2 regions of the Acidovorax cavernicola genome follow, and region 1 is predicted to be linked to the other one. Evidence: riboswitches for the same ligand, from Rfam matches in the RefSeq annotation. Region 1 holds a riboswitch; the other holds the start of a gene.
The links. A riboswitch is a leader RNA that binds a small molecule or an ion and turns the genes downstream of it on or off. The one in region 1 is predicted to bind glycine.
Positions count from the first base shown of each region.

Region 2: it holds a riboswitch for glycine, as region 1 does, so the genes downstream of both, gcvT (glycine cleavage system aminomethyltransferase GcvT) here and D3H34_RS25310 (D-amino acid dehydrogenase) in region 1, are expected to answer to the same signal.

Region 1 covers NZ_QXMN01000043.1:16,853-22,745, reverse strand. Annotated here, with positions in the region: gene D3H34_RS25320 (FIST signal transduction protein) at 1-414, shown strand, start outside; gene D3H34_RS25315 (RtcB family protein) at 618-2,033, shown strand; gene D3H34_RS25310 (D-amino acid dehydrogenase) at 2,052-3,359, opposite strand; glycine riboswitch at 3,451-3,557, opposite strand; glycine riboswitch at 3,603-3,693, opposite strand; gene rfbB (dTDP-glucose 4,6-dehydratase) at 3,811-4,887, shown strand; gene rfbD (dTDP-4-dehydrorhamnose reductase) at 4,884-5,774, shown strand; gene rfbA (glucose-1-phosphate thymidylyltransferase RfbA) at 5,836-5,893, shown strand, end outside.
Region 2 covers NZ_QXMN01000004.1:78,948-84,840, reverse strand. Annotated here, with positions in the region: gene D3H34_RS06350 (MFS transporter) at 1-290, shown strand, start outside; gene D3H34_RS06345 (L,D-transpeptidase Cds6 family protein) at 427-897, shown strand; gene D3H34_RS06340 (hypothetical protein) at 1,003-1,539, shown strand; glycine riboswitch at 1,571-1,661, shown strand; glycine riboswitch at 1,674-1,786, shown strand; gene gcvT (glycine cleavage system aminomethyltransferase GcvT) at 1,834-3,006, shown strand; gene gcvH (glycine cleavage system protein GcvH) at 3,077-3,448, shown strand; gene gcvP (aminomethyl-transferring glycine dehydrogenase) at 3,500-5,893, shown strand, end outside.

The DNA of each region.
Region 1 (5,893 bases):
GGCCTGGATCCCACGCGACGCGGCATTGCCATCGCCGACAACGCCGAGGCCGGCATGCGGATGAGCTTCTGCCGCCGCAATGCGCAGGCGGCGCGCGCCGACCTCATGCGCATCTGCGCCGAGATCCGCGAAGAACTTGAGCCCGAGGAGCAGACCCTGGCCACCGCGCGCGCCGTGGCGGCCGGCGAGGCCGAGGCTGCACCGCACCCCGCGCGGCGCATCGCCGGCGCGGTGTACGTGAGCTGCTCCGGCCGCGGCGGCCCGCACTTCGGCGCGCCGGGCGCCGAACTGCAGATCGTGCGACATGCGCTGGGCGACGTGCCGCTGGTCGGCTTCTTCGCCGCCGGCGAGATCGCGCGCCATCACCTGTATGGCTACACGGGCGTGCTGACGGTGTTCACTGCGCCGGACTGACGGGAAAAAACGACGCAGCGCCCCGCCCGCTGTTTTCGCGAGCGGCCTGCGTCGATAGAATCCGCCCGCTTTCTTGAATCTCTGCTGCTGCAAGAAAGAGTGATCCGCGTGCCCCGAGGCGCGCGGTCGATCTCTTTCGCCCCGCCACGCGATGTGACCGGGGCCCGGAAACCGACACGGTTTCCCCGAATGGAATTGCAGCCATGGGCAGCCCCACCAACCGTCATTTTTCGAGACTTCAGCGCGCTTTCTCGCGCGCCAACATCGCCGTCGATTACCGCGACGGCATCTATCACCTGCGCAACGAGGCCGCGCAGGCGACCGTTCTTCTGCCGCAGAGCCTGCCGCTGGAAGAAAAGGCCGTGAACCAGCTGCTGGCCTTCGCCAGCGTGCGCTCGCCCGATAGTGAGCACGGCGTGTGCAAGGCCTGCGCGACACCGGACTTCCATCCGGGATCGGTCGCGCCGGTCGGCAGCGTCGTGGCCACCGATGGCGACTTCGTCATTCCCGCCGCGGTCGGCACCGACATCAACTGCGGCATGCGCCTGCTGACCACCGGCCTCACGCTGGATCAGGTGGCGCCGCACAAGACGCAGCTGCTCGCGCGGCTCACGCGCAGCCTGCTCGACAACGGGCGCGACGTGCCGGTGCACACGGCGGCGTTTCGCGCGCTGTTCGACGAAGGGCCGGCGGCGTTCCTGGATGCCGTGCGCGGTGAAGGGCTCTGGGCGGCGTGCGACCGCGACCGGCTGCATGCCGAGATCGGCGCGTGCATCGGCCTGGCGAGCTTCGGCGGGCGGTCGCGACACGCACCGTCGGCCTACACCGGCGCGCGCCACGAGGTCTTCCGCGACCCGTGCCTCGGCACGCCGGGCAGCGGCAATCACTTCGTCGAGCTGCAGGTGGTCGACCAGGTGATGGACCGGCATGCGGCCTATCGCGCAGGGCTCAAGGCCGGCGAGGTCGTGGTGATGATCCACAGCGGCTCGCGCGACATCGGGTTCCATGTCGGCGGTCGCTGGATGGACCGGGCGCGGGCCGAGTGGCCGCAGGGGTTGCGCCATCCGAAGAGTGGGCTGTACGGGCTGACCGGGCCGCTGGCCCAGGAGTACCTCGAGGCCATGGGCGTGGCTGCGCGCTATGCGTGGGCCAACCGCGTCGTGCTGGCCGAGCTGGTGCGCAAGGACTTCGCCGAGCTGCTGGGCGCCACGGCGTCGGCGCTGGTGGTCGACGTGCCGCACAACGTGGTGCTGCGCGAGCACGGAATGAACATCCATCGCAAGGGCGCGACGCCGGCGCACGCGGGCGATCTCGCGCTGATCCCGGGCTCGATGGGCGATCACTCGTACCTGGCGACCGGACTGGGCCACGAGGACTGGCTGTGGTCGTGCAGCCATGGCGCCGGCCGACGCATGCGGCGGCAGGAAGTGCGCGCGATGCGGCCCGCGCCGGGCGACGAGAACGCCAGCTGGCAGTGCGTGACCTTGCGCGAGGAGCGCCGCATCGAAGAGGCGCCGCAGGCCTACAAGCCGATCGGCGCGGTGATCGATGCGCAGGAAAGTGCGGGGCTGATTCGCTGCGCCGTGCGGCTCAAGCCCTGGGTCACGTTCAAGGCATGACCCAGGGCGGGTGCCGTGTCAGCCCAGAGCGGGCTGCACGGCGCGCGACGCGGGCGCCGGCATGCCGGCGAACGTGAAGTCGACCTCGGGCGCCAGTCCGCTCACGATGCGTGCGATCGACTTGCCCGAGCCGCAGGCGTGCGTCCAGCCGAGCGTGCCGTGGCCGGTGTTGAGGAACAGGTTCGGCAGCTTCGTCTTGCCGATCAGCGGCACGTTGCTCGGCGTGGCGGGACGCAGGCCGGTCCAGAACTGGGCGCGCTCGGTGTCGCCGGCGCCGGGGAACAGTTCTTCGACGCGCCGCACGATGGCTTCGCAGCGCACGCGGTTCAGGTCGCGGTCGTAGCCGTTGAGTTCGGCCGTGCCGGCGATGCGCAGACGGTCGCCCGATTCCGACGTGTAGCGCGAGAACACCAGCTTGTATTCATCGTCGGTCAGCGAGACCTGGTGGGCCTTGGAGGCGTCCTTCACGGGCAGCGTCACCGAGTAGCCCTTGGCCGGGTAGATCGGCAGGCGGATGCCCAGCGGCGCCGCGTACAGCGGGCTCAGCGAACCCATCGCGAGCACGAAGGCGTCGCCGCGGATGCGCTGGAAGCGGCCTTCGCTGTCGGTCGCCTCGACGTGGTCGATGCTGCCGCCGGCTTCGCGCAGCGCGGTCACCGTGTGGCTCATGAGGAACTTCACGCCGGCCGCCTCGGCCAGCTTCACGAGTTCGCGCGCGAAGCGGTTGGCGTCGCCCGACTCGTCTTCGGCGGTGTATGTGGCGCCGGCGAGTTGGGGGCGGATGTGGGCGAGGGCGGGTTCGATCCGGATGGCCTCGTCGGCCGAGATCACCTGGCGTTCGCAGCCCAGGGCTCGCATCTGCTCGGCAGGCGCGAGGGCGCCGTCGAATTCCTTCTGCGTCGTATAGAAGTGCAGGATGCCTTGCGTGCGCTGGTCGTAGCTCAGGCCGGTGTCTCGACGCAATTGCTGCAACATGTCGCGGCTGTATGTACCAAGACGCACGATTTGTTCGATGTTATGGCGGGTGCGCGCCGGGGTGCATTCGCGCAGGAACTGCAGGCCCCAGAGCCATTGGCGCATGTCGGCGCGGATGCGGAACAGCAGCGGCGCATCTTCCTTGCCGAGCCATTGCAGCACCTTCAGCGGCGCGCTCGGATTGGCCCACGGTTCGGCATGGCTGACCGAGATCTGGCCGCCGTTGGCGAAGCTGGTTTCGGCGGCCGGGGTGGCCTGCCGGTCGATCACGGTCACTTCGTGGCCGAGTTGCTGGAGGTAGTAAGCCGAAGTCACGCCGAGCAGGCCGGCGCCAAGAACGATCACGCGCATTTCAAGTACCTTTGAGTTTGCAGCGCTTGAACGGCGGGCGTGGAGTGCTATTGAACAAATAGCAAGCAACTGGACGACCGCTGTCCAAGTTGCCGCTCCCCCTGTCCTCGGTACCTGAGAGATTCACCCTGCTGCACCCGCAGCGGGTTTGCTCCTTCGGTGCGCCACATGGCGTGGCGGCTCTCCAGACGGCCGTATCGATGATTTGCAGTACTGACCCCTTGCCGAAGTTCCTGATTTCTTCCTGGAACCTCGTCGGGCCGACCTGAGCGTTTATGGGAGTTTGCGCCTTCGGTAGGGCCTCCGTGGAAGCCCGCTCTCCTGCAGTGGGGGCGATTGTAGGCGGGGTCCGCAAGGCGGCCAACCCCTGTACATCGGCACTGCGCGCCGATGGGATAATTGACTGTTAATTTTCCGTAAAGCAAACTTTTTTCTACAGGCAGGGAACCCCATGATCTTGGTGACCGGCGGCGCAGGCTTCATTGGCGCCAATTTCGTGCTCGACTGGATCGCGCAAGGCGACGAGCCCGTCGTGAACCTCGACAAGCTGACCTACGCGGGCAACCTCGAGACCCTCGCATCGCTCAAGGGCAACGCGAATCACATCTTTGTGCAGGGCGACATCGGCGACAGCGCGCTGCTCGACCGCCTGCTGGCCGAACACAAACCGCGTGCCGTCGTGAACTTTGCCGCGGAATCGCACGTCGACCGCTCGATCCACGGCCCGGAAGACTTCGTGCAGACCAACGTGCTCGGCACCTTCCGCCTGCTCGAGTCGGTGCGCGGCTACTGGAACGCCCTTCCGGCCGACCAGAAGGCGGCCTTCCGCTTCCTGCACGTGTCGACCGACGAGGTCTATGGTTCGCTCTCCAAGACCGACCCGGCCTTCACCGAAGAAAACAAGTACGAGCCCAACAGCCCGTACTCGGCCAGCAAGGCCGCCAGCGACCACCTCGTGCGCGCCTGGCACCACACCTACGGCCTGCCGGTGGTCACCACCAACTGTTCGAACAACTACGGCCCGTTCCACTTCCCCGAGAAGCTGATCCCGCTGATGATCGTCAACGCACTGGCCGGCAAGAACCTGCCCGTGTACGGCGACGGCATGCAGGTGCGCGACTGGCTCTACGTGAAGGACCACTGCAGCGCCATCCGCCGCGTGCTCGAAGCCGGGACGCTGGGCGAGACCTACAACGTCGGCGGCTGGAACGAGAAGCCCAACATCGAGATCGTCAACACCGTGTGCGCGCTGCTCGACGAGCTGAGCCCGCGCGCCGACGGCAAGCCGTACAAGGAACAGATCACCTACGTCACGGACCGCCCGGGCCACGACCGCCGCTACGCCATCGACGCACGCAAGCTCGAACGCGAACTCGGCTGGAAGCCGGCCGAGACCTTCGACACCGGCATCCGCAAGACCGTCGAGTGGTACCTCGCCAACGGCGATTGGGTGCGCAACGTGCAAAGCGGCGCGTACCGCGAGTGGGTCGAGAAGCAGTACGACGCCACGGCGAAGGCTGGCGCATGAAGCTGCTGCTGCTTGGCAAGGGTGGACAGGTCGGCTGGGAGCTGCAGCGCAGCCTCGCGCCGCTCGGCGAGCTGGTCGCGCTGGACTTCGACAGCACCGACTTCCACGCCGACTTCAGCCGTCCCGAGCAGCTGGCCGAGACGGTGCTGGCGGTGCGCCCCGACGTGATCGTCAATGCCGCCGCGCACACTGCCGTCGACAAGGCCGAGAGCGAGCCCGACTTCGCGCGCAAGCTCAACGCCACCTCGCCCGGCGTGGTGGCCGAGGCCGCGCAGCAGATCGGCGCGCTGATGGTGCATTACTCCACCGACTATGTCTTCGACGGCAGCGGCACCCGCCCCTGGAAGGAAGATGACGCGACCGGCCCGCTCAGCGTGTACGGCCAGACCAAGCTCGAGGGCGAGCAACTGGTGGCCAAGCACTGCGCGAGGCACCTGATCTTTCGCACCAGCTGGGTCTACGCCGCACGCGGCGGCAACTTCGCCAAGACCATGCTGCGCCTGGCCAAGGAGCGCGACAAGCTGACCGTCATCGACGACCAGTTCGGCGCACCGACCGGCGCCGAACTGCTGGCCGACATCACCGCACACGCCATCCGCGCGACCCTGCAGGACCCGGCCAAGGCCGGGCTGTACCACGCCATCGCCGGCGGCGAGACCACGTGGCACGGCTACGCGCGTTTCGTGCTCGAGATGGCGCAGCAGGCCGGCGTCGAACTCAAGGCAGGACCGCAGGCTGTCGAAGCCGTGCCCACCAGCGCCTTCCCGACGCCCGCGACGCGGCCGCACAACTCGCGGCTCGACACCACCAAGCTGCAGACCACCTTCGGCCTGCGCCTGCCGCCTTGGCAGGAAGGCGTGGCGCGCATGCTGCGCGAGACGCTCTGATGGCTCTCTGACAGAGCAAGAGCAGACTGATTTTCACGGACCCCACAGAAGAAGAGACTCCATGACGCAACGCAAAGGCATCATCCTCGCCGGCGGCTCCGGCACCCGCCTGCATCCGG
Region 2 (5,893 bases), on a different contig from region 1:
CCTGCACCGCGTGGCTCGGCATGAGCATGTTCCTGCCCTTCGCCGCGCAGGTGACGCTCGCGCAGGACTACCTGCCGCGCAACCCGGCCACCGCCAGCGGCATCACGCTCGGGCTCGCGCTCTCGGTCGGCGGGCTGGTGTCGCCGCTGTTCGGCATGCTGTCGGACGCACGCGGGCTCGGCACGACGCTCACGGTGGTGCTGTGCGTGCTGTGCGTCGCGACCGTGCTGGCCTTGCGGCTTCGCAACCGCACGGTGCAGGTGATGACGGGTGAGGCTGCGGCGGCCTGAGTTCGACCTCGCGCTCTGAGCAACAGACCACGGAAATCCGTGGGCGATTCAACGCCACGCGTCCCCTCTTTCACTGCCAGAATCGACGCAAGCTTCGACGTCGAGCCTGACAGAGCAGAAGAAGGAAAAGGACGCCATGCATCGAATCGCCGCCCAAGGTTGCAGCCTCGCCGCCGCCGGCCTGCTGGCCACGGCCGGTTTCGCGGCCACGCCGGGCGCACCGGCGGTACCGGCCACGGCGCCCGCCGTTGCGGCGAACCCCATCGCCAGCCTCGCCGAAGTCGAAACCGCCGTGCGCGCCTGGGCTGCTGCCTGGTCCGCGCGTGACGTGGAGCGCTACCTCGCGGCCTACGCGCCCGACTTCACCCCGGCGCGCGGCCAGACCCGCGAGCGCTGGGAGGCCGACCGGCGCGCCCGCATCACGGGCAAGTCGCGCATCAGCGTGGGCATCGAGGGCTTGGTGATCAGCATCCAGGGCACCTCCGCCAGCGCGCAGTTCCGGCAGGTCTACCGCGCCGATGCGCTGACCGAGACCGACCGCAAGACCCTCGAACTTCAGCGCGTGGGCCCGCGCTGGCTGATCCGCAAGGAGAGCGCGGGCACCTGACACGGACGCATTCGCGCCCCAATCCCCCTGTAGGCAAATGGTTCACGAAGATGTCACCACTTGCAACGATGCTGCAGCCTTCGACCTCCGAAAGCTGTGGCCGCCATGTTCCCCACCAAGACCGAGAAGGCACGCGACGAACTCCAGGCCGGGCAGCGCACGCTCAGCCAGCGTGAGCGCGCGCTGCTGCTGATGGCCGACGGCCGGCGCACGCTGACCGACTTCAGCCCCCTGTTTCCCAGCCGTGTCGAGGCCGAGCAGGCGATCCAGGGGCTGATGCAGCGGGGCTACCTGCAGGAGGCGCGGCCGGCCCCGGTGCCACCCGCTCCCGCCCCCACGCCCGTCCCGGCCGCGGAGCCGATCCAGGTCGCCACGTCGGCCGACAGCTTCGACGGCAAGCGCTCGCTGGCCACCACGCGCATGTTCCTGTTCGACATCTGCGAGCGCATGTTCGTGCGCCGCGACCCGCGCTTCGCCAACCAGATGCGCGACGCCCTGCGCGAGGCCCGCGACCGCGAGGCCATGCTGACCATCGCCGCGCTGATGCTCTCCGAGATCGAGAAGAGCGCCGGCCCCGAGCGCGCCGACTCGCTGCGCGAGCGCATCGACAAGCTGCTGCCGCCGGCCGAAACCGTGCACTGAGCCGTCGGGCCCGGCCGCTCGATCCACTACACTCGTCGGGTCAGGAGAGAGCCCCGCGCGACGGGGCCGCCGAAGGCGCAGGGGTTCCCCGAACGCTCAGGCAAAAGGACTGACAAGACGCCGGCAACCACCGGCGTTTCCTTGCTGGAGAGAGGCCACTGCACCCCGGGTGCAACGATGGCCCACCGAAGGAGCAAACCCCGATCGTGGGGCGAATCTCTCAGGTAAAGCGGACAGCAGGGGTGGCCCGTGGCGTTGCAGCCATGGATTTCGACTGCCCCTTTGGAGTGCCCCGTGGCTGCTTCTTCCGCTTCCGACGCTCAACTTCTCAAGACCCCACTGTACGACCTCCACGTGGAGCTCGGCGCCCGCATGGTGCCCTTCGCCGGCTACGCCATGCCCGTGCAGTACCCCGCCGGCCTGATGGCCGAGCACAAGCACACGCGCGACGCGGCGGGCCTCTTCGACATTTCCCACATGGGCCAGTTGCGCCTGGTCGGCCCCGACGCCGCCGCCGCCTTCGAGACCCTGATGCCCGTCGACGTGGTCGACCTGCCCGCCGGCAAGCAGCGCTACGGCCTGCTGCTGAACGACGAGGGCGGCATCCTCGACGACCTGATGTTCTTCAACGAAGGCAACGGCTCGCTCTTCGTGATCGTCAACGGCGCCTGCAAGGTGGCCGACCTCGCCCACATCCAGAACAGGATCGGCGCGCGCTGCGAGGTGCAGCCCCTGCCTGACCACGCCCTGCTGGCGCTGCAGGGCCCGCAGGCCGCCGCCACGCTGGCGCGGCTGTCGCCCGGCATCGAGCGCTTCGTGTTCATGACCGGCGGCGCGGTGCAGATCGGCGGCATTCCCGCTTTCGTCACCCGCAGCGGCTACACCGGCGAAGACGGCTTCGAGATCTCGGTGGCCGCCAAGGATGCCGAGGCGCTGGCCCGCCTGCTGCTCGCGCAGCCCGAGGTGAAGCCCGTCGGCCTGGGCGCGCGCAACTCGCTGCGGCTGGAAGCCGGCCTGTGCCTGTACGGCAACGACATCGACACCACCACCACGCCGGTCGAAGCCTCGCTCAACTGGGCGATCCAGAAGGTGCGCCGCGCCGGTGGCGCGCGCGAAGGCGGCTTTCCGGGCGCGGCCAAGGTGCTGGCCCAGCTGGCCGCCGTCGCCTCGGGCGCGGCCGGTCACACCGACCACGAGACGCTCACGCGCAAGCGCGTCGGTCTGGTGGCGCTGGAACGCATTCCGGTGCGCGACGGCACGCTGCTGCAATCGCTCGAAGGCCACGACATCGGCACCGTGACCAGCGGCCTGCTCGGCCCCACGGCCGACCGTTGCGTCGCCATGGGCTACGTGGCCGCCGCCTTTGCCGAGCCCGGCACGCGCGTGCAGGCCATCGTGCGGGGCAAGCCGGTGCCGATGGAAGTCTCGACCATGCCCTTCGTGCCGACGCGCTACTACCGCGGCTGATTTTTCAAGCGCCTCGCCGACCCGGCTAGGCTCTGCACCCCGATTCATTTTTTCCACGAGGAGTTTTTTCATGAGCATCAAGTACACCAAGGACCATGAATGGGTGGCGGCCGAAGGCGGCGCTGCCACCGTCGGCATCACCGTGCATGCGCAGGACGCGCTGGGCGACGTGGTGTTCGTCGACCTGCCCGAAGTCGGCAAGACCTTCGCGCAGGGCGAGGTTGCCGGTGTGGTCGAGTCGGTGAAGGCCGCCGCCGACGTGTTCATGCCCGTGTCGGGCGAGATCACCGAAGTGAACGAAGCGCTGCGCGCCGACCCGTCGCTGGCCAACACCGATCCGCTGGCAGCCGGCTGGTTCTTCAAGGTCAAGCTGAGCGAACCCGCACAGCTCGACGCCCTGCTGGACGCTGCCAGCTACGACAAGTTCGCCGCCGAATCCTGATCCGCTGAGTTCTTCAGCACCTTTGTCTTTTCCTCCCGAGCCCTCACCGCCATGCCGACGCCCGCCCTTCCCTCTTTGCAAGAACTAGAGAACGCCGAAGAATTCCTCGCCCGCCACATCGGCATCGATGCGGCGGACGAGGCGCGCATGCTGCCGGTGATCGGCTCGGAAACGCGCGCGGAGCTCATCGACGGCATCGTGCCGGCAGCCATCCGCCGCGCCCGGCCGATGCGCCTGCCCGCGCCGGTCACCGAGGCCGACGCGCTGGCCGAGCTGAAGGCACTGGCGTCGAAGAACAAGGTGTTCAAGAGCTTCATCGGCCAGGGCTACTACGGCACGCACACGCCGGGCGTCATCCTGCGCAACATCCTGGAGAACCCCGCCTGGTACACCGCCTACACGCCCTACCAGGCCGAGATCTCGCAGGGCCGCATGGAAGCCCTGCTCAACTTCCAGACGATGGTGTGCGACCTCACGGGCATGGCCATCGCCAACGCCTCGATGCTCGACGAGGCCACCGCCGCCGCCGAGGCCATGACGCTGGCCAAGCGCAGCGTGAAGAGCAAGAGCAACGTGTTCCTGGTGTCGGGCGACTGCCACCCGCAGACCATCGAGGTCATCAAGACGCGCGCCGCGCCGCTGGGCATCGAGGTCAAGGTGAGCACCGTGTCGGAAACGCTGCCGCACCTGATGGTGAGCGGCGAGTTCTTCGGCGTGCTCGCACAGTACCCCGCCACCACCGGCCACGTGCACGACCTGCGCCCGCTCGCGGGCCACGCGCACCAGTGCGACGCCGCCTTCATCGTCGCGGCCGACCTGCTGGCGCTCACGCTGCTGGTCGCACCCGGCGAGTTCGATGCCGACATCGTCTGCGGCACCACGCAGCGCCTGGGCATGCCCCTGTGCAACGGCGGCCCGCACGCCGCCTACCTGGCCTGCCGCGATTCGTTCAAGCGCTCGCTGCCGGGCCGCCTGGTCGGCGTGAGCGTCGACACGCACGGCCAGCCCGCCTACCGCCTCGCGCTGCAGACGCGCGAGCAGCACATCCGCCGCGAGAAGGCCACCTCGAACATCTGCACCGCACAGGTGCTGCCGGCCGTGGTCGCCAGCATGTACGCCGTGTACCACGGCCCCGACGGCCTCACGCGCATCGCGCAGCGCGTGGCCGTGCTCACCGCCATCCTCGCCAAGGGCCTGTCGCAGATGGGCCGCGAGCCGGTGAACACCACCGCCTTCGATTCGCTGACGATCCGCACCGGCGACGACACCGCCGCGATCATCGAACGCGCCCAGGCCGGCGACGTCAACCTGCGCCAACGCCTGCAGCAGCACCTTGGCATCTCGCTGGACGAGACCACCACGCGCGCCGACATCGAGACCCTGTGGGCGCTGTTCGTGCCCGCCGGCACCGCGATGCCGCGCTTCGACGACCTGGCCGCCCACACCACGCCGCTGATCCCCGACGATCTGCGCCGTACCAGCGCCTTCCTGACGCACCCGGTGTTCAACACCCACAAGAGCGAAACCGCGATGCTGCGCTACATCCGCAGCCTGTCGGACAAGGACCTCGCGCTCGACCGCAGCATGATCCCGCTGGGCAGCTGCACCATGAAGCTGAACGCGACCAGCGAGATGATCCCCATCACCTGGCCCGAGTTCGCGAACATCCACCCCTTCGCGCCCGCCGACCAGCTGCAGGGCTATGCCCAGCTCGACGCGCAGCTGCGCGCCTGGCTGTGCGAGGCCACCGGCTATGCGGGCATCAGCCTGCAGCCCAACGCGGGCTCGCAGGGCGAGTACGCAGGCCTGCTGGCCATCAAGTCCTTCCACGAAGCCAAAGGCCAGGGCCATCGCAACATCTGCCTCATTCCCTCGTCGGCCCACGGCACCAACCCGGCCAGCGCCCAGATGGTGGGCCTGCAGGTGGTGGTGACGGCCTGCGACGCGCAAGGCAACGTCGACATGGACGACCTCAAGCGCGCCTGCGAAAAGCACAGCGAGCACCTGGCCGCCGTGATGATCACCTACCCCAGCACGCACGGCGTGTTCGAGACCCGCGTGAAGGAACTGTGCGAGCTCGTGCATGAGCACGGCGGCCGCGTGTACGTCGATGGCGCCAACATGAACGCGCTGGTCGGCGTGGCCGCGCCGGGCGAGTTCGGCGGCGACGTGAGCCACCTGAACCTGCACAAGACCTTCTGCATTCCGCACGGCGGCGGCGGTCCGGGCGTCGGTCCGGTCTGCGTGGTGGAAGACCTCGTGCCCTACCTGCCGGGCCATGCGACGGCCGGCGTGCCCTCGAACGGCGTCGGCGCCGTTTCTGCAGCGCCGCTGGGCAATGCAGCCGTGCTGCCCATCAGCTGGATGTACTGCCGCATGATGGGCGCCAAGGGCCTGCAGGCCGCGACCGAGACGGCCATCCTGAGCGCCAACTACATCAGCGCC